Regions from separate parts of the Xylanivirga thermophila genome, predicted to be linked through region 1. Evidence: a T-box and tRNA genes for the amino acid it is inferred to sense, from the RefSeq annotation. Region 1 holds a T-box; the other holds one or more tRNA genes.
The links. A T-box is a leader RNA that pairs with one kind of tRNA and senses whether it is charged. The one in region 1 lies ahead of EJN67_RS02675 (glycine--tRNA ligase), so its partner is inferred to be a tRNA-Gly.
Positions count from the first base shown of each region.

Region 2: it has a tRNA-Gly gene. The T-box ahead of EJN67_RS02675 (glycine--tRNA ligase) is inferred to sense a tRNA for this amino acid. The anticodon was not compared.

Region 1 is NZ_RXHQ01000003.1:86,219-103,672, forward strand. Features, by position in the region: gene polX (DNA polymerase/3'-5' exonuclease PolX) at 1-1,571, shown strand, start outside; gene hflX (GTPase HflX) at 1,584-2,816, shown strand; gene EJN67_RS02670 (ferredoxin) at 2,883-3,071, shown strand; gene EJN67_RS02675 (glycine--tRNA ligase) at 3,102-4,493, opposite strand; T-box leader at 4,543-4,712, opposite strand; gene EJN67_RS02680 (HPr family phosphocarrier protein) at 4,899-5,165, shown strand; gene EJN67_RS02685 (DNA polymerase IV) at 5,204-6,292, shown strand; gene EJN67_RS02690 (hypothetical protein) at 6,339-6,629, shown strand; gene EJN67_RS02695 (MASE3 domain-containing protein) at 6,754-8,328, shown strand; gene EJN67_RS02700 (TM1266 family iron-only hydrogenase system putative regulator) at 8,350-8,610, shown strand; gene EJN67_RS02705 (ECF transporter S component) at 8,621-9,157, shown strand; gene rpmB (50S ribosomal protein L28) at 9,195-9,386, opposite strand; gene EJN67_RS02715 (Asp23/Gls24 family envelope stress response protein) at 9,574-9,924, shown strand; gene EJN67_RS02720 (DAK2 domain-containing protein) at 9,964-11,640, shown strand; gene recG (ATP-dependent DNA helicase RecG) at 11,696-13,753, shown strand; gene EJN67_RS02730 (alpha/beta-type small acid-soluble spore protein) at 13,844-14,044, shown strand; gene rsmD (16S rRNA (guanine(966)-N(2))-methyltransferase RsmD) at 14,336-14,896, shown strand; gene coaD (pantetheine-phosphate adenylyltransferase) at 14,893-15,375, shown strand; gene EJN67_RS02745 (ATPase) at 15,399-15,848, shown strand; gene ylbJ (sporulation integral membrane protein YlbJ) at 15,853-17,079, opposite strand; gene EJN67_RS02755 (patatin-like phospholipase family protein) at 17,186-17,454, shown strand, end outside.
Region 2 is NZ_RXHQ01000043.1:1,509-15,560, forward strand. Features, by position in the region: gene EJN67_RS12895 (aspartate carbamoyltransferase catalytic subunit) at 1-454, shown strand, start outside; gene EJN67_RS12900 (dihydroorotase) at 441-1,727, shown strand; gene pyrF (orotidine-5'-phosphate decarboxylase) at 1,741-2,697, shown strand; gene carB (carbamoyl-phosphate synthase large subunit) at 2,682-5,900, shown strand; gene EJN67_RS12915 (dihydroorotate dehydrogenase electron transfer subunit) at 5,897-6,691, shown strand; gene EJN67_RS12920 (dihydroorotate dehydrogenase) at 6,684-7,595, shown strand; gene pyrE (orotate phosphoribosyltransferase) at 7,624-8,202, shown strand; gene EJN67_RS12930 (Rqc2 family fibronectin-binding protein) at 8,188-9,960, opposite strand; gene EJN67_RS12935 (GerMN domain-containing protein) at 10,182-11,177, shown strand; gene EJN67_RS12940 (XTP/dITP diphosphatase) at 11,259-11,855, shown strand; gene EJN67_RS12945 (metallophosphoesterase) at 11,882-12,355, shown strand; tRNA gene EJN67_RS12950 (tRNA-Gly) at 12,551-12,624, shown strand; tRNA gene EJN67_RS12955 (tRNA-Arg) at 12,629-12,705, shown strand; tRNA gene EJN67_RS12960 (tRNA-His) at 12,729-12,805, shown strand; tRNA gene EJN67_RS12965 (tRNA-Gln) at 12,809-12,883, shown strand; tRNA gene EJN67_RS12970 (tRNA-Lys) at 12,889-12,964, shown strand; tRNA gene EJN67_RS12975 (tRNA-Leu) at 12,970-13,054, shown strand; tRNA gene EJN67_RS12980 (tRNA-Gly) at 13,094-13,168, shown strand; tRNA gene EJN67_RS12985 (tRNA-Arg) at 13,179-13,255, shown strand; tRNA gene EJN67_RS12990 (tRNA-Lys) at 13,277-13,352, shown strand; tRNA gene EJN67_RS12995 (tRNA-Lys) at 13,377-13,452, shown strand; gene EJN67_RS13000 (HD domain-containing phosphohydrolase) at 13,532-14,052, shown strand, end outside.

The sequences.
Region 1 (17,454 bases):
TAGAAGAGCTAGTTGCAAAAGGTAGGCTAGGGGAAATAAAGGGAATTGGTAAGGCGCTTCAAGAAAAGATAGAGGAATTGGTGACAACAGGTACTTTAAAGTATTATGAAGATTTGAAACAATCTTTTCCTAAAGGTTTATTTGAACTTCTCAAAATACCTGGTTTAGGACCCAAAAGGGTAAAAATAATCTATGATAATTTAGGTATAACAACTTTGGAAGAATTGGAGTATGCATGTAATGAGAATAGATTAGCAGGTTTACCTGGATTTGGATATAAGACTCAGGAAAATATATTGAATGGTATAGAGAATTTTAAAGAATATAAGGATAAATTTTTATTTTCTGAGGCTTATAGAGAAGCTGAGATATTGATTGAATACTTAAAGACTTGCGAATTTGTAGACTATATTGATATTGCAGGAAGCTTGAGACGTAAAAAAGAAATAATAAAGGATATAGACATATTGGTTGGCAGTGATCATGGAGAAAAAGTGATGGACTTTTTTGTAAACTTTACTCATATAAAAGAAGTTGTAGCAAAAGGAACTACAAAAACCAGTTTAAGACTTGAAAGTGGAATAGCCGTTGACCTAAGAGTGGTAAGTACAAAACAATATCCATATGCGCTTCATCATTTTACAGGTAGCAAGGAGCATAATACTGCTATGCGCCATTATGCAAAGCAAAAGAATATAAAGATGAATGAATATGGACTTTTTAATGTGAGCGATAATAGTTTGATATTATGTTATTCTGAAGAAGATATATTTAGTACATTAGGCATGCAATATATTCCACCTGAGATAAGAGAAAATACTGGTGAAATAGAGATAGCGTTAAAAAATCAATTACCTGACTTTGTAATTTTTGACGATATAATTGGAATATTGCATGTGCATAGCAATTATAGTGATGGTAGATGTGCGATTTCTGAACTGGCTGAGTATGCTTATAAGCTAGGATATAAATATATAGGTATATCCGACCATAGCAAGTCTGCCTCTTATGCTCATGGACTTAATGAAGAGGATATAATGCAACAGCATGAAGAGATCGATAGGTTGAATAAAAAATTTAGTCATTTTAAGATATTAAAAGGAATCGAAGTAGATATACTAAAAAATGGTAGTTTAGATTATAATACTGAAGTATTAGAAAGTTTTGATTTTGTAATAGCATCTGTACATTCAAATTTCTCTATGAATAAAGAAGAGATGACAGAAAGAATTTTAAAGGCAATGGACAACCCATATGTTACAATATTAGGACATCCTACTGGCAGACTTTTACTATCTCGTCCTGCATATGAAATAGAAATGGAAAAGGTATTTCAAAAAGCATTAGAAAATGGTGTAGCTATAGAGATAAATGCCAATCCACATCGTCTTGATTTAGATTGGCGTTGGTGCCGAAGAGCAAAAGATTTAGGAATAAAATTTGCTATATGTCCAGATACCCATGATTTGGAAGGATTTTCTCATATGCAGTATGGTGTAGGTATTGCTAGAAAAGGTTGGTTGGAAAAAGGAGATATTATAAATTGCTATGGAGTAGACAATTTCATTTAAGGGGGACAGAGTATGCAGAGTGATTTAATTAAGGAGAGGGCTATTTTAGTAGGAATAGATGTTCAGGGTATGGGAGAAGCATTACTTGAAGAATTGGACCAGTTGGCAGATACTGCTGGAGCCGAAGTGGTTTTTAAAATGGTGCAAAACAGGAATAAGCCAGATGTAGCTACTTATATAGGAAAAGGGAAGGCAGAAGAATTATCTCAAGCGGTAAAATCTTTTGACGCCCATCTTATTATTTGTGATGATGAGTTATCTCCCACCCAAATACGCAATTTAGAGCATATAACAGGCATAAGGGTTATAGATAGGACTTCTGTTATATTGGATATCTTTGCTCAAAGGGCCATATCTAGAGAAGGTAAATTGCAGGTAGAACTGGCACAGTTAAAATATAGGTTACCTAGACTAACAGGGAAAGGCATAGAGCTTTCAAGACTGGGAGGGGGTATAGGAACTAGGGGACCGGGAGAAAAAAAGCTAGAAACGGATAGGAGATATATAAGACAACGCATATATGAGATAGAGAAGGAGCTTAAAAAAGTACAAAAAAGGCGGGAACTTGCGCGGAATAAAAGAAAAAAGAATATGATTCCTGTAATTGCATTAGTGGGATATACCAATGCAGGAAAAAGCACGCTAATGAACATCTTAACAAATTCAGAAGTGTTAGTGGAAGATAAACTATTTGCTACTCTTGATCCCACTGCTCGAAAAATAGTGTTACCTAATAATCAAAACGTTGTATTAGTAGATACTGTTGGGTTTATAAATAAACTACCCCATCAATTAGTAGATGCATTTAAGGCTACGCTGGAAGAAGTGATATTCGCTGATGTGCTTTTACATATAGTGGATATGAGTTCACCTCATATGTTAGAACAGATAGAGTTAGTAAATAATGTATTAAATTCATTAGGCGCACATCAGCCAATTATAATGGTATATAATAAAATAGATAAAGTGAATAGTCTTATACCATTACCTGCTATAAAGCCGCAAGTAAGCATATCTGCCAAGACAGGGGCAGGAATAGATTTACTTCTAAAAGAGATAGAGAATAATATATCTATTGATTATCATCATATTTGTCTATGTATACCTTATGATGAGGCAAATGTTTTGTCTAAATTACATGATGAAGCCAAGGTAATAAATCAGGAATATAGGGCGAGTGGAATATATTTAGAGGTATATGTAGATGATATTACATATAACCAATTGAAGGGTTTTGAAGTTTAACTTATCAAAGTAGAAAATGTGGGCACACTATAAAAACAAGTTGAAATTTAAAAGGGAGGAATATACATGCGTGCTATGGTTGACCAAGATCTATGTATCAGTTGTGGATTATGTATAAGTACGTGTGATGATGTTTTTCATTGGAATGATGACGATAAAGCAGAGGCAATAGATGAAGATGTACCATCTGATTTTGAAGATGAGGTAAATGAAGCAATAGAAGGATGTCCTACAGAAGCAATAAAAGAGATTTAAAAAAGATACGCCAATATTGGCGTATCTTTTTTAAAAAGTTATTTTTTCCCGTAGATAACCTTCAAGCTGATCTATTTTTACTCGGATTTGTTCCATAGTATCACGATCTCTTATTGTAACAGAGTTATCCTCTAATGTATCAAAATCAACTGTAATACAGTAGGGTGTACCAATCTCATCTTGACGTCTATACCTTTTTCCAATACTACCTGTTTCATCATAATCTATCATAAAGTATTTACTAAGTTCTAGGTAAATATTGTTTGCCTGATCCTTAAGTTTTTTGGACAAGGGCAAAACAGCTGCCTTAAATGGTGCTAGAGCAGGGTGTAGTTTTAATAGGACTCTAGAATCGTTGTTATCCAATTCTTCCTCAACATATGCTTGACACAAAAAGGCCAAAGTAATACGATCTGCACCTACAGAAGGTTCAATACAATAGGGAATAAATTGTTCATTAGTATTAGGATCTAGATAATTAAAATTTTCACCAGAATGCTCTGCGTGTTGTTTTAAATCAAAATCTGTCCTGTTTGCAATACCCCATAGTTCACCCCAACCAAATGGGAATAAAAATTCTATATCTGTAGTAGCTTTACTATAATGGGAAAGTTCTTCAGGACTATGATCTCTTAAACGGATATTTTCTTCTTTTAATCCAAACTCAATGAGCCAGTTTTTACAAAAGCTTCTCCAATAATCAAACCATTCCATATCCTCACCAGGTCTACAGAAAAATTCCAGTTCCATCTGTTCAAATTCACGGGTGCGGAATATGAAATTACCTGGAGTTATTTCATTCCTAAAGGATTTTCCTATTTGACCTATGCCAAAAGGTAATTTTTTTCTACTAGTACGTAAAACGTTTTTAAAATTTACAAAGATACCTTGGGCAGTTTCGGGTCTTAGGAAGATTTCAGATTTCGAATCTTCAGTAACACCCTGAAAAGTCTTAAACATAAGGTTGAATTGGCGGATGCCTGTAAAATCATGTTTACCGCAATCGGGGCAAGGTATATCATTTTGTTCTATGTATTTCTCCATTTTATCATTGCTCCAGCCATCTACTGTAATGTCTTCATGCCCTTGTGATTTTAAATAATCTTCTATGAGGCTGTCTGCTCTAAATCTAGTTTTACAAGCCTTACAGTCCATAAGGGGATCATTAAATCCACCTACATGACCAGAAGCTACCCATGTTTCAGGATTCATCAGTATGGCAGAATCCATGCCTACATTATATGGGCTTTCTTGGATGAATTTTTTCCACCATGCCCGCTTGACATTGTTTTTAAGTTCTACTCCCAGAGGTCCATAATCCCAGGTATTAGCTAACCCGCCATATATCTCGGAACCAGGGAATATAAACCCTCTTCCCTTACAGAGTGCTACCATCTTATCCATAGTTAATGATACTGACATTTGTGTTCCTCCAATACTTTATATAATTATAAAAAGCCCTTCATCCCATTAAAGGGACGAAAGGCTATCCTTCGCGGTTCCACCCTTTTTGGTCTTTTTAGACCCTCTTTTTTAAAGATAGCTCCAGAATGCCTTCGTACATCATATCTCCAGGCTTTCACCATCCCTAGGTCGCTTATAGACAGAGGATATACTACTATTTTCCTTCATAGCTATTTTAGTGCATTTTAATTATTACTTAATACTTTAACGTTATAAAAGTTTTAGTTTCATATTATATATTATTACCAAACGACGGCAAAAAGTCAAGATGCAAACAAACATTTATTTATGGGTATTGTTTTTAACGACAAATTACGATAAAATAAACTTTAAGAATTTAATGAAAAGAAAAGGGGACAGTAGATGATAGAAAAGAGCTTTGTCATTCAAAACGAAGTAGGGCTTCATGCACGGCCGGCTGCAAAACTTACGCAGGTGGCTAGTAATTTTAAATCAGAAATCTTACTAGTCAAAGATACAAAGACGGCTAATGCAAAGAGTTTACTGTCAGTATTAGCCCTAGGTATTTTTAGAGATGCAGAATTTAGAATACGTATAATAGGCCCAGATGAGCTAGAGGCCATGTGTAAAATAACTCGATTGATTGAAGATGATATAAACATAAATTAATCAAAAAATATGTAAAATGTCTATTGGGAGTGGATATAGTGTATGATCTGTCTATAATCCATGTTGATATGGATGCCTTCTATGCTTCCATAGAGCAAAGGGATAATACTTTTTTTAGAAATAAACCTATTGTTGTAGGAGGGCACCCTGACGGAAGAGGCGTGGTGAGTACTGCATCATATGAGGCTAGAAAATTTGGTATCCACTCAGCTATGCCTGCTAGACGTGCAAGAGAGTTATGTCCTGGTGCTATATTTTTACCGGTCAATATGGAGAAATATAAAAACGTATCTGAGCAAATTCAAAATATATTTAAGGATTATACCTATACTATAGAGCCCATATCCATAGATGAGGCTTTTTTGGATATGGGGGAACAACATAGAGATGTGATATCGACAGCTCAAGAAATAAAAAATCGCATATACGATGAATTAAATCTCACAGCATCTGTTGGGATATCATATAATAAGTTTTTGGCAAAGTTAGCTTCTGACATGGAAAAGCCAAATGGTTTTACTGTAATTACCCTTAAAGATGCGAAAAAAATATTACCAACCCTTCCTGTAAGAAAGATTTGGGGGGTAGGTGTTAAAACTGAAAAGGAGCTAAACGACATAGGTATTTTTACTATAGAGGATTTGCTTAATTATGATAGGGAGTTCATTTTAAATCATTGGGGAAGACGTGGATATGAGCTTTTATGCTTGGCACAAGGTATGGATAACAGGCCGGTTGAGGCGTATCAACAGGCTAAGAGCATTGGTGAAGAAACTACTCTGTCGAATGATGCTGTTGATAAAGGCATATTGAGAAACTATATAAAAGATTTTGCTATCATTATAGGTAAACGTATGAATAAGCAGGGCATAAAATGTAGGACTATAACAGTTAAAATTAAATACAATGATTTTAGGCTTATAACTAGAAGCATTACATTGGATGTTCCTACCTCTTCATCTTTGATGATATACTCTGAGGCCAATAACATACTAGAAAATAGGATAGAGCTCATAAAGCCTGTCAGATTAATAGGTATCCAATTATCAAATCTGTTGTATCCACATGAACCTAAGCAGGTAACTTTTGAGCATTTTATAGGCAGCAACGGTATAAAAAACCATTAAACAGGGGACCATAAAAATGGCACTATTATGAAAAGGAGTTTTGATTGTGAAAAATAAAAAAGTCCCCCCAAATATTTCTGTTGATAAAATAATAAAGGAGTTTACATATGAGGCGAATAAAAAATTAGATAAGCAATATGAAGGTACTAAACAAGCTATTGTTCAAATTTCTAAAGAAAAGGTACAAAATCTTATGAAAATATATGATATGGGTTTGTGCAAAGAGGATAGAGAAGCTATTGTAAACACTATATCTAAAAGTATGATGCAAAGCTTCTCATTGGGATATGGACTAGGAAAAGCAGAAGGTATAATAGATAGAGATATCTATCTATAAAGCCCAGTGGATATAATCCATATGGGTTTTTTTAATATGCATTGGTAGACATTGGAGATAAAATTCTGTATAATTAACATTATATTAGATAAGTTTGGCCAAATGAAAAGGGGTGGGGACAATAGTGAAACATGTTTTTTCAGCTGATGTGTTTTTGAGTTGGCATATATTTTTAGAAATTGCCAGTATAGTAATGGCATTTAGTATATTTTCAATTACATTTTATACCTTTGAACAATCAAAAAACTTGAAATCCATAATATTTGCATGTACATTTTTTGTAATTGGGATATTGGATATATTTCATTTTTTAACATACAAAGGTATGCCCATGTTTTTAACTGCTCCATCTGCACAGAAGGCCACAGCTTTTTGGGTAATTTCCCGTTTTACTATGGCTGTTGCCTTTTTATATGCAAGTTTTTTATGTCCCTACAGACAAACAAATAAGAGACGTTTTGCGTTTTTTGGAGTAGCTATTGCTTACGCAGTTTTTTGGATATATATTATAAATTATCATATTGATGCATTGCCTAAGCTATATGTAGAAGGGGAAGGATTGACAAATCTTAAGATATTTATAGAATACTGTATCATATGTATACACGGAATTAGCATATACATGTTTTTTAGATCCTATAAAAACAGACAAGAAGACAGGAATTATATTTTTTTAATCATATTGGGATTGATAATTAGTGCATGCAGTGAGTTGGTATTTACTCTTTATATAAGCGTATATGATATATATAACATGGTAGGTCACATTCTTAAGGTTATGGCATACTATTTATTATTTAGGGCATTATTTGTGCGGAATATAGAAAAACCATACGTTAGTTTAAGCCAAGCAGAAAATAAATTATCTGCATATGCAGATAACCTGGAAAAAATGGTAATCAAAAGAACTTCTGAAATACAACAGGCAAAGAATAAATTGGAGCAGGATTTAGACTATGCAAAGAATATTCAATTGGCATTGTTGCCAAATGAATTTCCCAATATACCTGGGATGGACTTTGCGTCCAGGTATTTCCCGTGTGAAAAAGTAGGAGGTGATTTTTATAATGTTTTTAAGCTAGATGAGAAAAATTTAGGCATAGTAATTGGGGATGTTGCAGGTCATGGAGTTTCTGCTGCGATGCTTAATGTATTTATAAACCAAAATATTCATGTAAAAAAACAATATGATGATGGCCGATACAAGATATTTACACCTCGTGGGGTGCTTATGAATCTTTACCATGTTTACAATGAAATGCCTTTTCCTGAAGAAGCATATTTGGTTATGATGTATGGTATATACAATATCAATACACGTAAGTTTTCTTATGCTTCAGCCGGGATGAATGTTACACCTATAATACTAAGTCAAAATGGAGATGTGCGGTTTATAAAGGCTGATGGATTTCCAATATGCAAGTTTGGCAAGTATTTTAAGCCATCATATAAAACGCAAAGTATTGACTTATTCCCTGGTGATACATTAATATTCTATACAGATGGTTTAACTGATATTGATAGATATAGGCCAGAGGTTTTTGGACAAGAAAACTTAAAAGAATTTATAAAAGGGATGAAAGGCTTAAGTGCAAGGGAGACGTGTGATCAGCTTTTAGATGCGTATTTTACATTATTAGAAGACAAGGATATGTTAGATGATGTAACGGTTTTGGTAGTAAAAACAAAAGAATACTAATTTTTTAAAGGAGATGATGGTTTGGAAAAGCGTATAGGAGTTATAGGAATTGTAGTTGATTGTCCAGAAGAATCAGGTCAAACTGTCAGCCAATATATCAGTGAATATTCGTCTATAATAGTAGGTAGAATGGGTGTGCCATATAGAAAGCGTAATATATCTGTTATATCACTTATAGTAGAGGGAACAACTGATGAAATAGGGGCTTTAACTGGGAAATTAGGGAAGTTAAATGGTGTTACAGTAAAAAGTGCTTTGACTTCTAAAAAAATAGTAGATTAGGAGATGCAATATGAAAGATAAAACAAAAAAGATTACATATACAGCGATTTTATTGGCGCTTACTTTGGTATTTCAATCCCTTAGAAATATTATTCCTCAGGGTATGGATCAATACATAATTGGCTCATTGGTAAATGCATGTTTAATTATTTCTGCCATTATAGTAGGTATGGGAGGAGGTATTGCTATTTCCGTAATAGCTCCTTTAGTAGCACTTTTACAGGGGGAAATAGCTTTTCCAATATTGGTACCCTTCGTAGCTATTGGAAATTCAGTTATAGTCATCGTGGTAGCCCTATTATATGATAAAAACAAATATTTGGCCTTATCTTTGGGAACAATATTAAAATTTCTTGTATTATATATAATGATTGTATATATGGCAATACCAATTATTACTCCTAAGTTACCACCTGAAAAAGCAAAGAAGGTAACTAGTTTGTTATCACTCAAGTTTAGTTGGCCCCAATTGGTAACAGCGGCTATAGGTAGTATAATAGCTATTAGCATAGTTCCCGCCATTACAAAGGCAAACAGAGAGCAATAATAATCAAAAAAAGACCCTACATGGGTCTTTTTGAAGTTTACAGAGCTCTTTTTACTTTGCCTGAACGCAGACAACTGGTGCAAACATATATAGTTTTAGGTGTCCCATCTACTATAGCCCTTACCTTTTTTACGTTTGGTGCAAAAGCACGATTGCTTCTGCGATGGGAGTGACTCACCTTATTGCCAAATACTACGCCTTTATTACATACATCACAAACTTTAGCCATTTATTACACCTCCTTCAAAGAAGAAAACATACCTGTTTTTAAAACATTAATATTGTATCATTAAGTTATAGCTTTGGCAAGAAAAACAAAAATATAGTGTTTATATTGAAACAAAATTGTTTATAGTATAGAATATAAGGTAATAGTAGGATCAAATCCTTATCTAGATTTTTAGGGAGGAAATCATATGGGAGTAAAAAAGACTAATCCGTTAGGCGAAATTATAATTACAGATGAAGTTATAGCACGAATAGCAGGTATAGCAGCGACGGAATGTTATGGCATTGTTGGTATGGCTTCTAAGCGGGCTACTGATGGGATTGTTGAGTTATTGGGAAGTGAAAATCTATCCAGAGGGATAAAGGTACGTACCCAGGATAACGTAGTAACTATAGATATATATATAATTGTAGAGTATGGTATATCTATTGCTACTGTAGCGCAGAATGTCATTGAGAAGGTAAAATATACAGTAGAGGATCTAGCTGGGGTGGATGTAGGTAAAGTAAATGTAACCGTTGAAGGGGTTAGGGTTTAAGGGTAGTGTCCCTTAACACCTTAAAGGGAGGTACATAATTTGAAGCAAGAGTTTATTGATGGTATTAAGCTAAAAAAAATGGTTCTTTCATCGGCTCAATTTTTGGATAATAATAAAAAAACAGTAGATGCCCTTAACGTTTTTCCAGTGCCAGATGGAGATACTGGAACCAATATGGCCATGACCATATTGGCTGCTGCTAAAGATTTGGAATCTATTCATGATAACAATATAGATAAAGTAGCTGAAGTTGTATCGAAGGGTGCATTGAAAGGAGCCAGAGGTAATTCAGGAGTCATTCTTTCACAACTTTTTAGGGGGTTTGCAAAAGGTGTGCAAGGTGAGAAAGAGGTGGATACCGTTAAGTATGCTGAGGCATTAAAATTAGGTGCTGATACAGCTTATAAGGCGGTAATGAAACCTACAGAAGGCACTATTCTCACAGTGGCCAGAGTAACTGCTCAGGAGGCTCAAAACATTGCCAAGCAGGAAAAGGATTTTGTGATTTTTTATCAGAAAATAATAAAAATTGCAAAAGATACAGTAGATAAAACGCCAGAACTGTTACCCGTACTAAAGCAGGCGGGAGTGGTGGACTCGGGCGGTATGGGCCTTTTGTATATAATGATGGGAACCAGTCAGGCATTAGAAGGCAAGTTTGATGATACATTAATTGTTAAAAAAGAACCAAATTCAGCATCTATGATACAATCAGATAAAGAAATAGATATAAAATATGGGTATTGCACAGAGTTTTTTATAAAAAATCTCTATCCCCATGTTACTGAAGATGATGTAGATAAATTAAAGGATAAATTATTGAAACTTGGGGATTCTATTGTGGTTGCTAGTGATAGCGATTTCGTTAAGGTGCATGTTCATACAAATATGCCTGGAAAGGTATTGCAATTAGGACTTAGATTTGGTGATCTCTCTACTATCAAGATTGATAATATGAGGGAACAGCATAGAAATCTTAGTGATATTGTACAAGAAAATGACAGCAATTCCTATTCGGATGATTTAAATCCACGGTATCAACAGCCATTGGAGCAACAAAAGAGATTTGGAGTAGTAGCGGTGGCAATAGGTGAAGGCATTGGAACAATATTTAAGGATTTATCGGCTGACTATATTGTACAAGGTGGCCAAACGATGAACCCAAGTATAGACCAATTATTGCAGGCAGTGGAGCAAGTAAACGCTGAAGAAATATTTATACTGCCAAATAACAGCAATATAATCCTATCTGCAAAACAGGTACAGGAAGTTACCGATAAAAAGGTGCATGTGATTCCTAGTAAATCTATTCCACAAGGTATAGCTGCACTATTGGCATATAATCCAGATGTAAATAGTGATACAAACATTGATAGGATGACCGAAGCATTATACTCAGTGAAAACTGGTCAGGTGACATATGCTGTTAGGGACTATAATGTCAATGCATTATCTATAGCTAAGGATGATATAATAGGAATTGAAAATGGTGATATAGTAGCTGTCGAAAAGAATATCGATGATGCAACTCATAAGCTTATTGATGCCATGATTGATGATGAAAGTGAAATGGTTACTATATATTATGGCCAGGATATTTCAAAGGAACATGCTGATTCAATTGCACAATATGTAGAGTCTCAATATGATGATTTAGATGTGGAATGTTATTCTGGGGGACAGCCCTTGTATTACTATATAATTTCAGTAGAATAGATATTAAGGAGGTTTTAACCTCCTTTTTTTAACATTATTTTTATAGGTGATATATATGGATGGGTTAGAACAGGATGTACGATATGTAAAGGGAATCGGACCTAAAAAGAGCAAGTTGCTCAATAAATTGGGTATAAAAACATTACAGGATGCCCTATATTATTTTCCGAGGGATTATGATATATGGGATGACATAAAGAAGGCCAGCGATATAGTAAATGGAGAAGAATGTTCACTGGTGGTGAATTTTAAAGGTAGGGCAAACAATATAAGAACCAGGCGAGGTCTTGTTATTACAAATTGGATAGCAAATGATGATACGGGAAATGTAGTATGTGTTTGGTATAATCAACCCTATAGAGCCTCTATCTATAAAAATTCTATAAAATATTTTATAAGAGGTAAAGTAGAGATAAAGTATGGCAAAATATACATAAATATGCCTGTCGTTGAAGAGTATAATAAGGATAAACATGATGGGAGCAAAATATTATCTATATATGCATTGACCCAAGGAATAACACAAAAAGATTTGCGCAATTTAGTTAAAGAATCCTTGAATAAAACGAATGGGCAAATAATAGACTATATTCCATGTTCCATAAGAAAAAAATACGATTTAGTAGAAAAAAATTTTGCATTAGCAAATATACATTTTCCCCAGTCAGAATATGCAATGGAGCAGGCACGTATAAGACTCGTTTTTGAAGAATTTTTTAATATTAGATTGGCTTTAAGGATTATTAGAGAACAGAATAGACAAAATATAAAAGGTACAAAATTTAAATGGGATAATAGAAAAATACAGTATTTTATACAGGGATTGAGTTTTGAACTTACCATTGCTCAAAAACGTGTGCTGCAGGAAATACTTCAAGATATTTCCTGCGATAAGCCAATGAATAGGCTTATACAGGGAGATGTAGGTTCTGGCAAGACTATATTAGCAGCTATAGCCTTATATTGTGCTTATTTGAGTGGTTATCAGGGAGTTATGATGGTTCCAACCGAAATTTTGGCTGTTCAACATTTTGAATCATTTAAAGAATTATTCCATGGTAAAGGAATTACTATAGAATGCTTGGTTGGTAGTATGAAAGCTAGTGAAAAAATTAATATAAAGGGTAGATTGTCAGAAGGAGATATAGATATTATTGTAGCTACCCATGCAGTATTAGAGGAAGATGTAATATTTAAACATCTAGGCTTGATAGTAACTGATGAGCAGCACAGATTTGGAGTAAGACAAAGGGCTGCATTGCAGGAAAAAGGTGTGCAGCCTCATATGCTAGTAATGTCTGCAACACCTATCCCTAGGACCCTTTCATTGATATTATATGGTGATCTTGATATATCCATAATAGATGAACTCCCGCCTGGCCGCCATCCGGTAAAAACGTATCATGTACCATCATCTATGAGGGATAGAGTCTACAATTTTGTACGTAGACAGGTGCAAGAAGGGCGCCAGGTATATGTGGTATGTCCCCTTGTAGAGCAATCTGAAAAAATAGATTCAGTAGCTGCTGTGGAACTTTTTGAAAGACTAAAAAATGGGCCTTTGACATCTTTACGAATAGATTTGTTGCATGGAAGAATGAAGGGAAGCGAAAAGGATAGGGTGATGGAGAAATTCTCCAATGGCGATATAGATGTGTTGGTATCTACTACTGTGATAGAAGTAGGGGTAAATGTACCAAATGCAACTCTCATGGTTATAGAAAATGCAGAACGTTTTGGATTGGCGCAGCTCCATCAATTGAGGGGTAGGGTAGGCAGAGGAAAATATCAGTCATATTGCGTACTTATTACTGATGTAAATAATTTTCAGATAAGAGAGCGTATGCAGATTATGACAAGGTCGAATAATGGATTTGATATAGCTGAAAAGGATTTGCAACTCAGAGGACCTGGAGATATGTTTGGGGTAAGACAGCATGGATTGCCGGAATTTAGGATAGCTAATTTATTTACCGATATGGAAATTTTAAAAAGAGCCCAACAAGCGGTAGATGAGATATTAAACACCAACTATGACATAACATACAAAAATCTCATTGATTATGTGATGCATGAATTTGATCAAAAGACAAAGAAGATTGCTATGAATTAGTTAATATATTGTCTAGTAAATATTACTAGCGTAATTTTTTTATAATTGGTTACATTAATAATGCATCACTAATACAGGAGGTGATAATCCATGCCAAGTAATAATCGTAAACTTGTTCCTGAAGCAAGACAGGCTCTTGATAACATGAAATATGAGGTTGCTAATCAAGTAGGGGTTAATCTAAAACAGGGTTATAATGGTGACTTAACTGCTAAGGAAGCCGGATATATCGGTGGTTATATGGTTAAGAAGATGATTGAGCAGGCCCAGAGACAAATGGCTGGTAAGTAATAATTATATAAAATCAAAAGGAACAGATCATGTGATCTGTTCCTTTTGATTTTATATAAAAAAATGCTGATGACTTTATGTCATCAGCTTGGGAGAGGAGAAATTGAAGGAAGAGCTCTATGGGGGAATGTTAAATAATTTTAATTATTTAACATTCTTATTATTGCTAAAAAAATATATTTTATACATACTAAATATAAAAAACAATTCTTTTTCATGAATGCTTGTCCCAATTTTCTAATTATGTTAAAATTACATAAAGTGAAACTAGTATTAGGGAGGCAATTGTCGTTGAGAATTATTGCAGGTGAGTGGAAAGGTAAACCGTTAAAACCTGTAAAAGGTATAAAGACTAGACCGACTACAGACAGGGTTAAAGAATCTGTTTTTAATATTATACAGAGTTATATACCTGATAGCTTTGTTTTAGATTTATTTTCAGGTACAGGCAATATGGGGTTAGAAGCATTAAGCAGGGGAGCTAACAGAGCCATTTTTGTAGAAAAAAGTAGGGGAGCTGCTGCTGTATTGAAAGAGAATTGTGCTTCATTAAGATATACTGATAAAGTTGATATTTTTGTAAACGATGTTTTTACTACAATCCCATATTTAGGAAGGAAAGGGCATGGCTTTAATATAATATTTGCTGATCCACCTTATAGCAAGGAAATTGAACCACTGTTGCTAGGTGCTATTTCAAAGGCGAATATATTAAACAATAATGGTGTCTTTATAATAGAACATGCCTCAAAGGATGTTTTACCATCTAGCTTAGACACCTTGAAGAAAGTTGACTACAGAAAATATGGTAATACTAGTATAAGTATATATGAAAAGGATGATGAATTATGATTACAGCAATATATCCAGGTAGTTTTGATCCTGTCACAAATGGACATTTGGATATAATAAAACGTTCTGCAAAAACCTTTGATAAAGTGATAGTAGCAATTGCTCAAAATCCTAATAAGACACCTATGTTTACAATTGAAGAACGTATGGACTTTTTAAAAAGGGTGATAAATGGGTTACCAAATGTAGAAGTTGATCACTTTGACGGTTTATTGGTTGATTATGTAAAAGAAAAGGATGCACATGTTATAATAAAAGGATTAAGGGCAATATCTGATTTTGAATATGAATTTCAAATGGCCCTTATGAATAGAAAATTAGATTCGGATATAGAAACGCTTTTTATGATGACAAGCTATAAATATTCTTTTTTAAGTTCAAGTATGATGAAAGAAGTAGGTAAACTGGGAGGATGCATTGCAGAACTTGTTCCTGATGCTATTTTGCCGGATGTATTGAAAAGGTTAAAAAGCGTATAATAGGTAGAAATGGGGGAATTTTTATGAATATATTAGATCTTTTGGATGAGCTAGAGGATGAGCTAGATAGTGGCTCTACTGTTCCTTTTACGGGGAAAACTCTTATTGTAAAGGAAAGATGTCTAGATATAATACGGGATATAAGGTTACACCTTCCTGAAGAAATAAAACAAGGGGAATGGATAAAGAAAGAACGTCAGCGGATATTGATAGATGCTCAGAAGGAAGGTGAGGCAATAGTAAAGGAAGCCGAACAGCGCATAAATGCCCTAGTTGACGAAAACCAAATAACTCAAATGGCGTATCAACAAGCTAGGCAGATAGTTGAAAATGCTCAAGATAGTGCTAAAGAGATACGATTAGGTTCAAGGGAATATGCTAATGGCATTCTTGAAGAGCTAGAGACTTATCTAAAAAAGCAAATAGAGATACTCGAGCAAAACAAGAAAGAATTAAATTCTATAAAAAAATAATATTTTATCCGAGGGTAGTTGTTTTGTTTTTATTACATAGTCTTATGATTCCATTTAATATCAACCCTAACAATAACAAGATGGTTATTATATTCATAATATAGCGAAAAGAGGCTAAAATGCGCTCAGACCATGTAATATCATAAAACCAGTTATTTTGATTGAATGTTGTAACGTCCTGATTGTAGAATATAGCCATTATACATGATGAAAATATGGCTGCCATTATACCATGCAAGAGTTTGCTTAAAACATAAATACCTACGGATATATTAGTACCAGCTAATAGACTGGCAACTTGACTATGTATTGAAAATCCGCTCCAGCCAATTAAAAAGCTTAATGCAAATACTTTTTGTTCAATAGGAACGAGACTTTGGCTTATTAATTTACACCCTATAGTCATCTCAAAAAGTCCTCCTGTAAGTCCGTTTAAAAGATTGTCATCTAGCTTAAAAGCAACCATAATTGGTTTGAATATATTAGATAAAAAAGATATAAAACCAATTTGTATTAAAAGATCTATTATTACAGAATATAGTACTATAAATCCGCCTATCATAAGTTGTGTGTTTATGGAATTGCGGACAGCATCGCCTAGAAGCTCAGCTATGGTACGGCCGTCCTTTTGCCTTGCTTGGTGCATATTTTCAAATGCGTTATTAAGTGAATAGTGAGTGGTCTTATAATAATTTTGTTTTTTAGAGTTACTTCCATAAAATCTGAACATAAGGCCTAGTACAATGGCTGAAGCATAGTGACCGGCCATTATGCAATTTGCAGCTTGTTGACTGCCTAGCATACCAACTCCTACAGCACCTGCCATAAAAAGGGGACCGGATGTACTGCAAAAAGATAGTATCCTCTGACCTTGTATCTTATCTATATCCCCTTTTTGCTTAAGTTCTGCTACCAGTTTTGCACCCATTGGATAGCCTGACATTGCACTCATTGCCCATATAAAAGAGCTGCTCCCAGGACATCGAAACAATGGATACATAATAGGTGAGAGTAATGTAGATAAAAAATTCACTACTCCAGTACCTATTAATACCTCTGAGCATATAAGAAAGGGCAGCAATGCTGGAAATACTATCTTTAACCATGATTCAAGGCCATAAAGGGCAGATTTGAATGATTCCTGAGGGAATGCAATGATAAGTAGTGTTATGGCTAGTGATACGCATGCGAATGATGCAGTTTTGACTTTGTCTTTTAATTTAATATTCATAATACTTGTCCTCCATAATATACTTTATTTTGATCAAGTTCAAAGTTTAATTTACGTAGTTATATATATAGTTTATTAATGAGGTGACCTAACTATGAAAATAAAAATGGGTTTAGCTTTAGGGGGAGGGGCTATGCGTGGACTAGCACATATAGGTGTACTGAAGGCATTGGAGGAGCAGGGGTTTAGGCCTGACTATATAGCTGGTACGAGCATAGGTGCAGTGATAGGGGCATTATATGCATCTGGAGTGACGCCATATATAATGTCGGGTTTGGCAAATAATTTAAATGCTAGATCATTCTATGACATAACACCACCTAGAAAAGGATTCATAAAAGGCAACAATATAGAACAACTTATTGCATTGCTTAC
Region 2 (14,052 bases), on a different contig from region 1:
TGATATTTTGCATAGCCGAGTTGCCAGAAGCAATATATGGGGGCTTACTAAACTTGGCGCTGAGTTGAAAATAGCAGGTCCTCCGACACTGCTACCTGTAGAACTGGATAAAACGGGTGCAAAGGTATTTTATAGTGCAAAGGACGCTATAAGGGACGCAGATGTAGTTATGGGACTTCGAATACAAAAAGAACGGCAACAAAAAGGATTATTACCCTCTTTGAGAGAATATTCCCAACTATTTGGTATAGATGAAGAAAAATTATCATACGCAAACAATGATGCAATAATTATGCATCCAGGTCCCGTAAATAGGGGTGTTGAATTAACATCAAATATAAGAGATTGCAATGTTTCTGCCATTGATGAACAGGTAACCAATGGAGTTGCAGTACGTATGGCTATCCTATATCTTATTACAAGGAAAGGAGAAAATAAAAATGTTGTGTATTAAAAACGGCACCATTGTAGATGGAATAAATGATAAAGCTTTTAATGCAGATATATTGATTAATGATGGCAGGATAATAAAGATCTCAAAAGAAATAGATGCAGAAAATTATAAGACTATAGATGCAGACAATATGTATATAATACCTGGACTAGTAGATGCTCACTGTCACTTAAGGGAACCGGGATTTGAATATAAAGAAGATATAGCTTCAGGGACTAGAAGTGCAGCAGCTGGTGGTTTTACCAGCATAGCTTGCATGGCAAACACTAATCCTCCAATAGATAATGCAGCTATAGTTAGTTTTATAAAATCTAGATCAAGATCTCAAGGAATAGTTAAAGTATATCCTATAGGAGCCATAACTAAAGGTTTACAAGGTAAAGAGCTAACTGAGATGGGCGATTTAAAAGAAGCCGGGGCAGTAGCTTTGTCAGATGATGGATATCCCGTATATAATCCAAATATTATGCAATTGGCTCTTCAATACGCAAAAATGTTTAATTTTCTTCTAATCTCACATTGCGAAGATATGGATTTAGTTGGAGATGGAGTTATGAATGAAGGATATATGTCCACTATACTAGGCCTTAAAGGTATACCAAGGGCTGCAGAAGAGATTATGGTAGCTCGAGATATTATATTAGCAGGGACACTTGATGCTCCTATCCATATTGCCCATGTAAGCACCAAGGGCTCTGTAGAGATAATAAGGCAGGCTAAAAAAGCAGGTATAAAAGTAAGCTGCGAAACTGCTCCGCATTATTTTTCAGCTACTGATGAATGGATAGAAGAATACAACACAAATGCAAAGGTTAATCCACCATTGAGAACTAGTGTTGATGTAGAAGCAATAATAGAAGGACTGAAAGATGGAACAATAGATATAATAGCTACAGATCATGCACCCCATAGCATCGAGGATAAAAATACAGAATTTGATCTAGCTACCAATGGTATATCAGGATTTGAAACAGCCTTTTCCCTGGCATACACTAACCTAGTGCATACAGGTATATTAAGCATGCCTCAACTAATAGATAAAATGTCATCAACTCCCGCCAGGTTGTTGAACATCCCCGGAGGAAAACTAATGGAAGGCGAAATGGCTGATATAACCATAGTAGATCCTAATGGATCTTATACCGTAGACACAAACAGATTTTATTCAAAGGGAAAAAATTCACCATTCGATGGATGTAAATTGAGGGGAAAAATCCTATATACAATAGTAGATGGAAATATAGTTATGGAGAAAGGTAAAATTTGCTTATAAGGAGGATAAAAACATGATAGATAAACTTATAAGAAAGATATTGGACAAAAAAAGTTGTGTCCTAGTCGGACTGGATACTAGGTTGGAATATGTTCCGGCATGTATTGTAGATAGATATTGTAAGGGGAATATTACATTTGAAGGGGCATCTAAAGCTATTTTAGAGTTTAATAAGAGAATAATAGATATGGTATATGAATATGTACCAGCAGTAAAGGTACAAATAGCCTATTATGAGATGTATGGCCCTGCAGGTATAGAAGCTTTTAGAAATACATGTCAATATGCAAAAAACAAGGGGCTTATAGTAATTGGAGATGTAAAGCGCAATGACATAGGCTCTACTGCAGAGGCCTATGCCGATGCCTATTTAGGTAGGACAGGGCTTATTAACACCAAAGAAGCAGCTTTTGATCTTGATTTTATAACTGTTAATCCATATTTAGGAATAGATGGCATAGCACCTTTTATAGATGCCTGCATCAAATATGATAAGGGCATATTCATATTAGTAAAGACATCCAATTCTTCTTCAGCTCAGCTTCAAGATTTACAAGTAAAAGATAAGAAACTTTATGAAATAGTAGCCCAATATGTAGATAAATGGGGGAAAAAGCTAAAAGGCCAAAATGGCTACAGTAGTATCGGAGCAGTAGTTGGGGCAACCCATCCTGAAGATGCCAGACACCTTAGAAATATTATCCCAAACGCATACTTTTTAGTGCCTGGGTATGGGGCTCAGGGAGGTACTGCTCGTCATATAACGGGATGTTTTAATCCCGATGGACTAGGTGCCGTTGTAAATGCCTCTCGCAGCATTATATGTGCATATAAAAATCCATTATGGAAAGATAAATTTTCATCTTCTGAATTTGATAAAGCGGCGCTGGCGGAAGTTATTAGGATGAAGAATGACATAAACGAAGCAATATTAAAATCAAAGGAGGTGGATTTATGCCCAGAAATATGAATATAGAGAAGGTACTGGTAATAGGGTCTGGACCTATAATAATAGGGCAAGCAGCTGAATTTGACTACGCAGGTACTCAGGCTTGCAGAGCCCTTAAAGAGGAAGGAATACAAGTCGTACTGGTAAATAGTAATCCTGCCACCATAATGACTGATGTAAATATGGCTGACAAAGTATATTTAGAGCCATTAAATATATCAACATTAAAAAATATTATTTTAAAGGAACAACCCGATAGCATTTTACCAACATTAGGTGGCCAAACTGGACTTAATTTAGCTATGGAATTAGCCGAACAAGATTTTTTAGATAGCAATAACATAAGACTATTAGGTACCTCTATGGATACTATAAACAAGGCAGAGGACAGAGAAGCGTTTCAGCATACCATGGAAAAAATTCATCAACCTATTATAGAAGGTATAATAGCTCATAATATTGAAACCACCATAAATTTTGCTAAAAATATAGGGTATCCTGTTGTAGTACGTCCAGCATATACACTAGGTGGAACTGGTGGAGGTATAGCACAAGATGAGAACGAACTTATAGAGATAGCCAGCGATGGATTGAGGTTGAGTAGAGTGCATCAAATTCTTGTTGAGAAATCCGTTGCCGGATGGAAAGAAATTGAGTTTGAGGTTGTACGGGATAGAAAAGGTAATTGCATGTCCATATGCAGTATGGAAAATATCGATCCTGTGGGCATACACACGGGAGATAGCATAGTAGTAGCTCCCGCCCAAACGCTAAATGCTTTAGAATATGAAATGCTCCGTACGGCTGCACTCCGGATCATAGATGAGCTCAAAATAGAAGGTGGATGTAATGTACAGTTTGCCCTTGATCCGTGCAGTATGGACTATTATATCATAGAAGTAAATCCAAGAGTTAGCAGATCGAGTGCACTGGCATCCAAGGCAACAGGGTATCCTATAGCCAGGATAACAGCAAAAATAGCAGTCGGTTATACATTGGATGAGATCTTACATGGAATTTCTAAAAACGGATATATCATTTCTGAACCAACTGTTGATTATATAGTAGTTAAAATCCCCAAATGGCCTTTTGATAAGTTTGTAAAGGCCGATAAAAGACTAGGAACTAAGATGAAGGCTACAGGTGAAGTTATGGCCATAGGTTCAAGCATTGAAGAAGGACTTTTAAAGGCTATCAGGTCTTTAGAACTAGGCATAGATTCACTTGATGCGCCAAAATTTAAGAACTTTACAGACGCGGAAATAAAAAATCGATTACATGAAAAAACCGATGAGCGTATCTTTATAGTGGGAGAAGCCTTAAGGCGCGGTATGGATATAGATATGGTATATCGATATACCGCCATAGATAAGTTTTTTATAGGTAAAATATATAATATAGTTAAAATGGAAGAAGCACTAAAAAATTGTGATGTTTTAAGCTTAAAAGCTGATATATTGCTTAAAGCAAAGGAGATGGGTTTTACAGATAATACCATAGCAAGATTTACAGATACAATAGAAGAACGTATATATAACATACGGAAGAGTTTCCGTATATATCCAGTTTATAGAAAGATAGATACCTATGCTAAACATTTGAAATCTGCTGCACCTTATTACTATTCGACATACCTTGGGCAGGATGAAATGAATGTAAGCCATAATAAAAAGGTAGTAGTACTCGGTTCGGGGCCAATTAGAATAGGACAGGGCATAGAGTTTGATTATTGTTCAGTCCATGCAGTATGGGCATTAAAGGAGATAGGTTTTGAAACTATCATAATAAATAATAATCCTGAAACAGTAAGTACCGATTTTGATACGGCAGATAAATTATATTTTGAACCCCTTACGCCTGAAGATGTAATAAATATATTAGAACGGGAAAAACCCCTTGGAGTAATGATACAGTTTGGGGGTCAAACTGCTATAAAATTGGTAGAAACTCTACATCAGGCAGGATATAAAGTACTAGGAACACATCCTAAAGCCATCAATCAGGCAGAAGATAGAAAAGAGTTTGATATGCTTTTAAATAAACTCAATATAAAAAGACCAAAAGGTACCACTATATTCACTACCAGTGAAGCTATAGATGCAGCTGAAAGACTTGGTTATCCAGTCCTTATAAGACCGTCATATGTATTAGGAGGTCAAGGGATGCAAATTGCCCATAGTAACGATGATATAGAGGAATATATGGGTATAATAAATCGAACAAAGCAGGATCATCCCATATTGATTGATAAGTATCTAATAGGGAAAGAGATAGAGGTAGATGCAGTATGTGATGGAGAAGATATATTAATTCCTGGTATCATGCAACATATAGAACGAGCGGGAGTACATTCGGGAGATAGCATCTCAGTATACCCGCAACAAAGCCTATCAAAAGCTACTGTAGATAAAATAGTGGAGTATACAAAAAAGATAGCTGTAGAACTAAAAGTTAAAGGACTTATCAATATACAGTTTGTAGAATACGATAACGAAGTCTATATCATAGAGGTAAATCCCCGTTCCAGTCGTACCATACCTTATATAAGTAAGGTTACAGGTATACCTATGGTGAATCTAGCTACCAGGGCAATGATGGGTTATACCATTAAACAGTTGGGTTATGGTATAGGTTTAGCCCCAAAACGCAATATTGTGGCTGTAAAAGTCCCTGTTTTCTCATTCGAAAAATTACCTCAGGTAGAAACTAGTCTAGGCCCAGAAATGAAATCTACCGGTGAAGTGCTTGGTATTGGTAAAAATTTATCAGAAGCCCTATATAAAGGTCTTATAGCTGCTGGATATAATTTTGCAAAGACAGGCACCGTTCTTATTACAGTTGCGGATTATGATAAACAAGAGGTTGTACCACTTGCAGCAGAGCTGGAAAAGCTAGGCTTTGATATACTGGCCACAGGGGGTACTGCCCATGTACTCATATCTAACTATATTGCTGCCAGTGTAGTAAACAGGATAAGTGAATCTCATCCCAATATAGAGGACTTTATAGAACAAGGGAAAATTCAAATGATTATAAATACACCTACTAAAGGTAGGATACCACAAAGGGACGGATTTAAAATACGAAGGAAAGGAGTAGAATACGGAATACCATGTTTTACATCATTGGATACGGCAAAAGCCTTTATAAACAGCATGAAGCTAAGCCTATCCGGGGAAGAAATGCATACTATTTCATTACAACAATTGGAGGATATGAGATGAATAAAACTGAAATATGCACTATTTTATCTAATACACAAATAGCCCAAGGTATATTCAAAATGGGTATTAAGAGTAGAAATATATGTAAAGAAGCTATACCTGGACAATTTTTACATGTACAGATACCTCATGATAGCTCCCTTATTCTAAGAAGACCCATAAGTATAAATGATATAGATATGGAAGAGGAAAGGGTGGATATAGTATATCAGTTGGTAGGAAAAGGTACTAATATTTTATCAACATTACAAGCAGGAGATTGTATAAATGTGCTTGGGCCGCTTGGAAACGGATTTATACAACCGAAAACGTATAACAATATATATATAATAGGTGGAGGTTGTGGAGTAGCTCCATTAAAATTCTTTGTAAACAAACATAAAGACAAACACCTATCCTGCTTTTTAGGATATCGAAATAGAGAATCGTCCTACCAAATTGAAGATTTTCAAATGATGTCAAGTGATGTACGCATATGTACGGATGATGGGAGCCTAGGATACAAGGGGTTTGTAAATGACATATTAAGTGAAGCACTAAATTATACTGATGCTGACCTCATAGTAGCATGTGGACCTATTCCCATGTTAGTAGGGATACAAGCATTATCAAACCGATATGATATACCTTGTCAAATATCATTGGAAGAGCGCATGGGATGTGGTGTAGGCGGGTGTCTAGTATGTGTATGTAAAATAAAAGCTTCTACTCCTGAAGGTTGGACTTATAAAAAAGTATGTACCGATGGACCTGTATTTTGGGCAAAAGAGGTGGTGTTAGCTGATGAATAACCTAAATGTTGAAATATGCGGCATAAAGCTTAAAAACCCAATAATAGCTGCTTCCGGAACTTTTGGGTTTGGAATAGAGTATAAGGACTATGTAGATTTAAATAAGATAGGTGCAATAGCAGTAAAAGGATTAACCTTAAAACCAAAGGCAGGTAATCCTCCACCACGTATTGCAGAAACTCCATCTGGTATTTTAAACAGCGTAGGACTTCAAAATCCGGGGGTAGATTATTTCATTCAAAATGAGCTGCCTAAATTATCAGAATATGATGTTCCAATAATAGCAAATATAAACGGGAGTACCATAGATGAGTACTGCCAAGTAGCACAAAAGCTCAACGATCAGCCGATTAGCTTCATAGAGCTTAATATATCATGCCCAAATGTAAAAGAAGGTGGTGCAGCCTTTGGAGCACGTCCAGAGAGTATATATAAGGTAACAAAGGATGTAAAATCATGCACTAAAAAACCTCTTATTGTAAAACTTACACCTAATACTACAAACATAGGAGAAAATGCGGCTGCAGCAGAAGAGGGAGGAGCTGATTCCATCTCTCTAGTAAATACGTTTTTAGGTATGGCAATAGATGCAAAAAGCCGTAGACCTATACTAGCAAATATAACAGGTGGTCTATCAGGTCCTGCTATAAAGCCCCTAGCACTTCGCATGGTATGGGAGGCCAACAGAGCAGTTAGCATACCTGTAATCGGAATGGGAGGTATTATGAATGGCGAAGATGTAGTAGAGTTTTTGCTGGCGGGAGCCACAGCAGTTATGGTAGGCACTGCTAATCTAGTAACCCCTAATGCATGTATTAGGATATTAGATGAGTTGAGCCGGTATATGATTGATAATAGCATAAAGGATATAAGCGAATTAATAAATGGAATTATTATAAATTAACCATAAAAGGAGGATAATTATGAATTTCATAAATCAAGAAAGGGTACTTGAAATATTTAAACAAACCGGTGTTTTGATGGAAGGACATTTTTTATTGACATCTGGCAGACATAGCGATCAATATTTGCAATGTGCAAAGGTGTTTCAATACCCAGAATATACAGAAGAGTTATCTATTGCATTATCTAAACATTTTAAAAACCTAAAAATAGATATAGTAATTGGACCAGCCATAGGAGGTATAATCTTTGCATACGAAATGGCCAGATGTTTAAACGCAAAGGCAATGTTTGCCGAAAGACAAGAAGGTGATATGGTTCTTAGAAGGGGTTTTGATATACCTGAAGGTACTAATGTTTTAATAGTTGAAGATGTTGTAACCACTGGAGGATCTGTTAAAGAAGTAATAGAACTGGTAAAAGGATACAAAGGTAATGTGGCGGGAGTAGCTACACTAGTTGACAGAAGTAATGGTACAGTAGAATTTGGAGCAGAGTATAGGGCAGCCATCACATTAGATGTAAAATCCTATACACCTGAAAACTGCCCTATATGCAAATCCGATATACCTTTAGTAAAGCCTGGCAGCAGATCATTCCTTCGATAAATGTTTTATTAAGTCTTCATCAGGAGTTACGTAGATGGTATTATATATATCGTATATTACCATACCGGGTTTAGCAGCATTTGGTTTTTTTACATTTTTCTTAGGACAATAATCTACTGCTACATTGCTAGATAAACGACCCTTGCTAAAGAAAGCAGCAAGATGTGCAGCTTCCAATAATGTTTTATCTGGCACTTCCTCACCATTAGTTTTTATTATTACATGGGAACCAGGTATGGTTTTTACATGTAACCAAATATCTCTACCGCTTGCTATTTTTAATGTAAGATAGTCATTTTGTATATTGTTTTTACCTACAAAGATATCAAAACCATCTGAAGATATAAAATGATATGGCTTTGATATCTTTGTATTTTGTCGTTTTCTTATATTCTTCACTTTCTTTTTAATGTATCCTTGGGATATAAGCTCTTCTTTTATCTCCTCAAGTTCATCATATTCAGTGCATTTTTCCAGATTATGCAACTGGTTTTCTAAATACTCTATCTCTTTCTTATTTTCAGCAAGCTGCTTAGATACCATTTTGCTGGCGGTTTTTAATTTGTTATATTTTTTATAGTATAGAGCAGCGTTTTGGGCGGGAGTTTTTCCCCTATCTAAAGGAATTTTTTCTTTTTTTCCTGCTTCATCATAATAGTTTATAAGTTCTATACTATCAATTCCCTGATGTATTTGATATATATTTGCCGTTAAAAGTTCACCCCATAATTTATATAGACTACTTTTCTTTGCCTCCTTCAATTCATTATATTGTATATCAAGCTTTTTATAGCACCTGTCTAGATGCGTCCTTATAATCTTATATAAATTTGATGAATGTTGCTTTAATCTATCGATCTTATCCTTATTGGCATAAAGCTGTTCTATAGCTTCTGACGGACTATTTACAGCAATTTGCATTTTTAAATCATACTGTTCGTAAAAGAAAGGCAGTATATCCTTTTGTGCGTTATTGGAATCTTGCAATATAAACGGAGCGAAATGTTCTTCAGAAACTTCCTTGAAAAAATTTAAAAAGCTGTTTACTGCATTTTCTTTATCATTATCGTTTAGTTCTTTGATAATTAGCATGTTACTATTTCCTACCGCCCTGTATACGATTTCCTTCGCTGTGATTTTAGAAACACCCGCAAAAGATTGAAAAATAACATTATCGAGTTTTTTATCTTGGTTTTTATCCTGAAATAATATATTGATCAATGTATCCCTATTCATATTTATAGGGCTTATCTTTCCCCGGGCAGGAGGATATACATATTCATTTCCTGGCAAAACTTCCCTTATTCTGCTCATATCGCTAGTTACATGCCTTATACAGTCTATAATTTTATTTTCTTCATTCACTAGAATAATATTACTGTGTTTTCCCATTATCTCTATTATAAGCTTCTTTATCGACATATCTCCTAATTCATTTATACTTTGGATATGAATCTCCACTATTCTTTCAAAATTTGGTTGAACTATATCCACTATTTTACCACTTAATATATGTTTGCGTAGTACCATACAAAATGCAGGAGCCACTTGCGGATTTATTTTGCTTGTTCCTGTTATATGAATTCTGGCATTGTTTGCACTTGCTGACATAAGTAATTTGTAATTTTTTCCTCCACATCGTATAACAATATTTATCTCATCCCGCTCCGGCTGATATACTTTTTCTACTTTACCACCTAATAATTTAGCTTTTAATTCAGTAATTATACATGATAACATCACACCGTCTAAGGCCATATATATCCCTCCTAAAATAATCTACTTTACAATAATTAAAGGATAAAGAGTTTCAATTTATTATACTATTACTTTATATCAAATACAAACAAAACTGCTCTATATACACGATTATATGGATTTTATATAAAATATATGGTAAAATATCAAAGTGTTATACATACTCACCATAAATGTTTAATATAAATATTATCAAGAAGTAACTAAGGGGGGAGTCTATATTGTATAGCAGAAAGACTATATTTATTATTTCCATAATGTTATTAACTATTATGTTTTTAGGAGGATGTAAGTCATCACAAAAGAATAATTTAGATAGTGAAACTCCAGATGGTAATGTGTTAACTAATAACATCCAGGATGATAAACAAGATACAAATCTTAGAGAAACGATATTATATTATCAAAATGACGATGGTTATCTTGTCCCAGTAATGCGTAAAATTCCTTGGGAAGAAGGTATTGCAAAAGCTGCCCTATCCTATATGATGGATACTAAAGAACAGCAAAAAGATCTCATGGCAATGGGACTTAAGGCGTTAATGCCTGGAAATACGGAGATAAACGGTCTATCAATAAAAGATGGTTTAGCAAAAATTGATTTTAAGAATGATACTGTTCAATTTGAAAATCCAGTATCTGAAAGTAACATGGTGCAGGGTATAGTACTCACTCTATGTGAATTTCCTGCAATTGACAAAGTGCAATTTATGTTTGATGGTAAGATAAAGCAAAGTATGAAAAATGGAACGGATGTAAGCAAACCTCTTGCTCCTCAAGATATAAATTTAGAAATGGGGCAAAATATAAAAAATGGAGAAGGAAAACTTACAGTGTTTTTCCACAGCACATCAGATACACAATATGACTATCTTGTGCCCGTAACTAGGATAATATCAGCATCTGAGCTTGCCCTAGATACAGCTATCGGAGAATTGTTAAAGGGGCCTAAAAGTAGCAATGTATTAAAAATGGATATCCCACAGGGTACAAAACTATTAGATACAAAAATAGAAAACGGAACAGCATACATAAACTTCAATAAGGAATTTAGTGCCTTGGGAAATGAGCCTAGAAGTGAAGCTATTGTAATGAAATCTATTGCTATGACTGCAAAACAATTCTCCGGCGTTGATTATGTTAAAATTATGGTTGATGGTAAAGAATATGAAGGTGTAGAGCAGCTAAATCTACCTACATTTGCGAATGAATATTAGTTAAATTTATGGGCTGCCTAAAAGGCAGCCCATAAATTTAACCGATATATTATTAATTATAAAATTTAGGAGGAAAAACCAATGGAAATAGTAGTAGCTACGCACAATCAAGGGAAGTTAAGTGAAATTAAGCATATATTTAAGGATCTACCCATAACAATACTAAGTCTAAAAGATTTAGGCATTAGCATCGATACTGTTGAAGACCAAATATCATTTGAAGGAAATGCAATCAAAAAGGCTATGGAAACTATGAAATTAACAAATAAGATTACCTTAGCAGATGATTCTGGTCTAGAGGTGGAAGCACTTGGTGGACAACCAGGTATTTATTCAGCAAGATTTGCAGGCCCTAATGCAAATGATGAACAGAATAATATAAAACTACTTAAAATGCTTGAAAATACACCTATTAAAAAACGTAAAGCTCAATTTAGATGCTGTATGGCATTGGTATATCCTAGTGGAAAAATAATAACAACAAATGGAATATGCCATGGAAAAATAGGATTTAAACCTGTGGGTAATAATGGATTTGGCTATGATCCACTCTTCATTGTAGATGGTCTAGAAAAAACTTTTGCAGAATTACCTGACGGTCAAAAAAATCTAATAAGCCATAGAGCTATCGCACTAAAAGAATTGCGTAATGTTTTATTCGAAGAATTAAAATCTTAAAAGTAAAGGAGATAGTTATATTAACCATGAAAATAGCAATAATTAGTGACACACACGGCAAACAATTGTCCTTAAGAAATATACTAAATAAAGTAAAAGATGTAGACAGGATATTTCATTTAGGCGATTTTGTAAAAGATGCAGCGTATATACAAAATACCGTAAATGTACCAATAGATTATGTAAAAGGTAATTGTGATTATGATAGTAATACCGACTATTCTAAAATAATAGAATTAGAAGGAAAACGTTTTTTCCTCACCCATGGTCATCTATATGATGGAGCACATAATTTCAATAAAATGCTTAATACTGCAAAAAGATCAAACATAGACGTTTTTTTATTTGGGCATACACATATTCCTAAGATAGAACATATAGAGGATAAGCTGTTTATAAATCCCGGCAGTCCTTCTCAACCAAGGGGAGGGTATAGACCAACAATAGCCATTATAGAGTTAGTTAACCAAAATATAACCCCTTGGATTGTTAATGTGTAAGTATTATAATGATATTAAGAGATAATTTAACGTAATTGAGAAATTTGGCGATTTTGTCAGTTGACCTATCAATTAGTTTGCAGTATACTAAAACTCGTCGCCGAGATGCGAGTCCGAATTGGTCAAAAAAAGTTAAAAAAAACTATTGACAACCGGTACTCGATAGTATATAATCTTTGATTGTCGGCATGATATGCGGGTGTAGTTCAATGGTAGAATTCCAGCCTTCCAAGCTGGTCGTGTGGGTTCGATTCCCATCACCCGCTCCATTTTGCGCCTGTAGCTCAGTTGGATAGAGCAACGGACTTCTAATCCGTAGGCCAGGGGTTCGAATCCCTTCAGGCGCACCATTTATGGCAAAATGATTTATGTGGTGGGTGTAGTTCAGTTGGTTAGAGCGCCAGATTGTGGCTCTGGAAATCGTGGGTTCGAGTCCCACCATCCACCCCATGTTGGGGCGTAGCCAAGTGGTAAGGCACGGGACTTTGACTCCCGCATTCGTAGGTTCGAACCCTGCCGCCCCAGCCATATTTGACCCATTAGCTCAGGCGGTAGAGCACTTGACTTTTAATCAAGGTGTCCGGCGTTCGAGTCGCCGATGGGTCACCATCCGTGCGGGCGTGGCGGAATTGGCAGACGCGCTAGACTTAGGATCTAGTGCCGCAAGGCGTGGGAGTTCAAATCTCTTCGCCCGCACCATCCCCCATAATTTTTAAAAATAAATAATTTTAGGTACATGCGGGAGTGGCTCAGTGGTAGAGCGTCGCCTTGCCAAGGCGAATGTCGCGGGTTCGAATCCCGTCTTCCGCTCCATTTTTTTCTTGCGCCCATAGCTCAGCTGGATAGAGTGACAGACTTCGAATCTGGAGGTCGAAGGTTCGAATCCTTCTGGGCGCGCCAGCAAGAAATAAATATTTATGTGGGCCATTAGCTCAGTTGGTAGAGCACCTGACTCTTAATCAGGGCGTCCCGGGTTCGAATCCCTGATGGCCCACCACTTATTCTTGTTGTTATAGTATATGGGTCATTAGCTCAGTTGGTAGAGCACCTGACTCTTAATCAGGGCGTCCCGGGTTCGAATCCCTGATGACCCACCATTCGATCGTAAAACCTCAAAATCATTTGTAGATTTTGAGGTTTTTATGATTAATATTTATTTTTGGAGTGTAATACTATATGTATGATGATATAAACATAAGTCTTTGGGAAATATCTATAAGTCTATCCAGCACTATAGACATGGTAGAACCATCTCTTGTAGGCCATCATAAAAAAGTTGCTTATATAGCTCTTAGTATTGGTAGAGAATTAGGGATAACACAAGATCAGCTTAATGAACTATTTTTAGCAGCTATCTTTCATGATATCGGAGCATTTTCATTAAAAGAAAAGATGTCCGCTTTGAACTTTGATTTTAATGATTCTTATCATCATGCTAACATTGGATATAAACTTTTACGAATGTTTAAACCTTTTAAAAAGGTAGCAGATATTGTACATTTTCACCATATTCCATGGAAATATGGAAATGGATTATATTATATGGGATATAATGTGCATATGTTTAGCCATATTATACATTTATCGGATAGAGTAGCTATTTTGATTAATCATGATGTACCTGTGTTATCACAAAAAGATAAAATATGTCATACTATAGATAATTATAGAAATAATTTATTTAATCCTGAAATAGT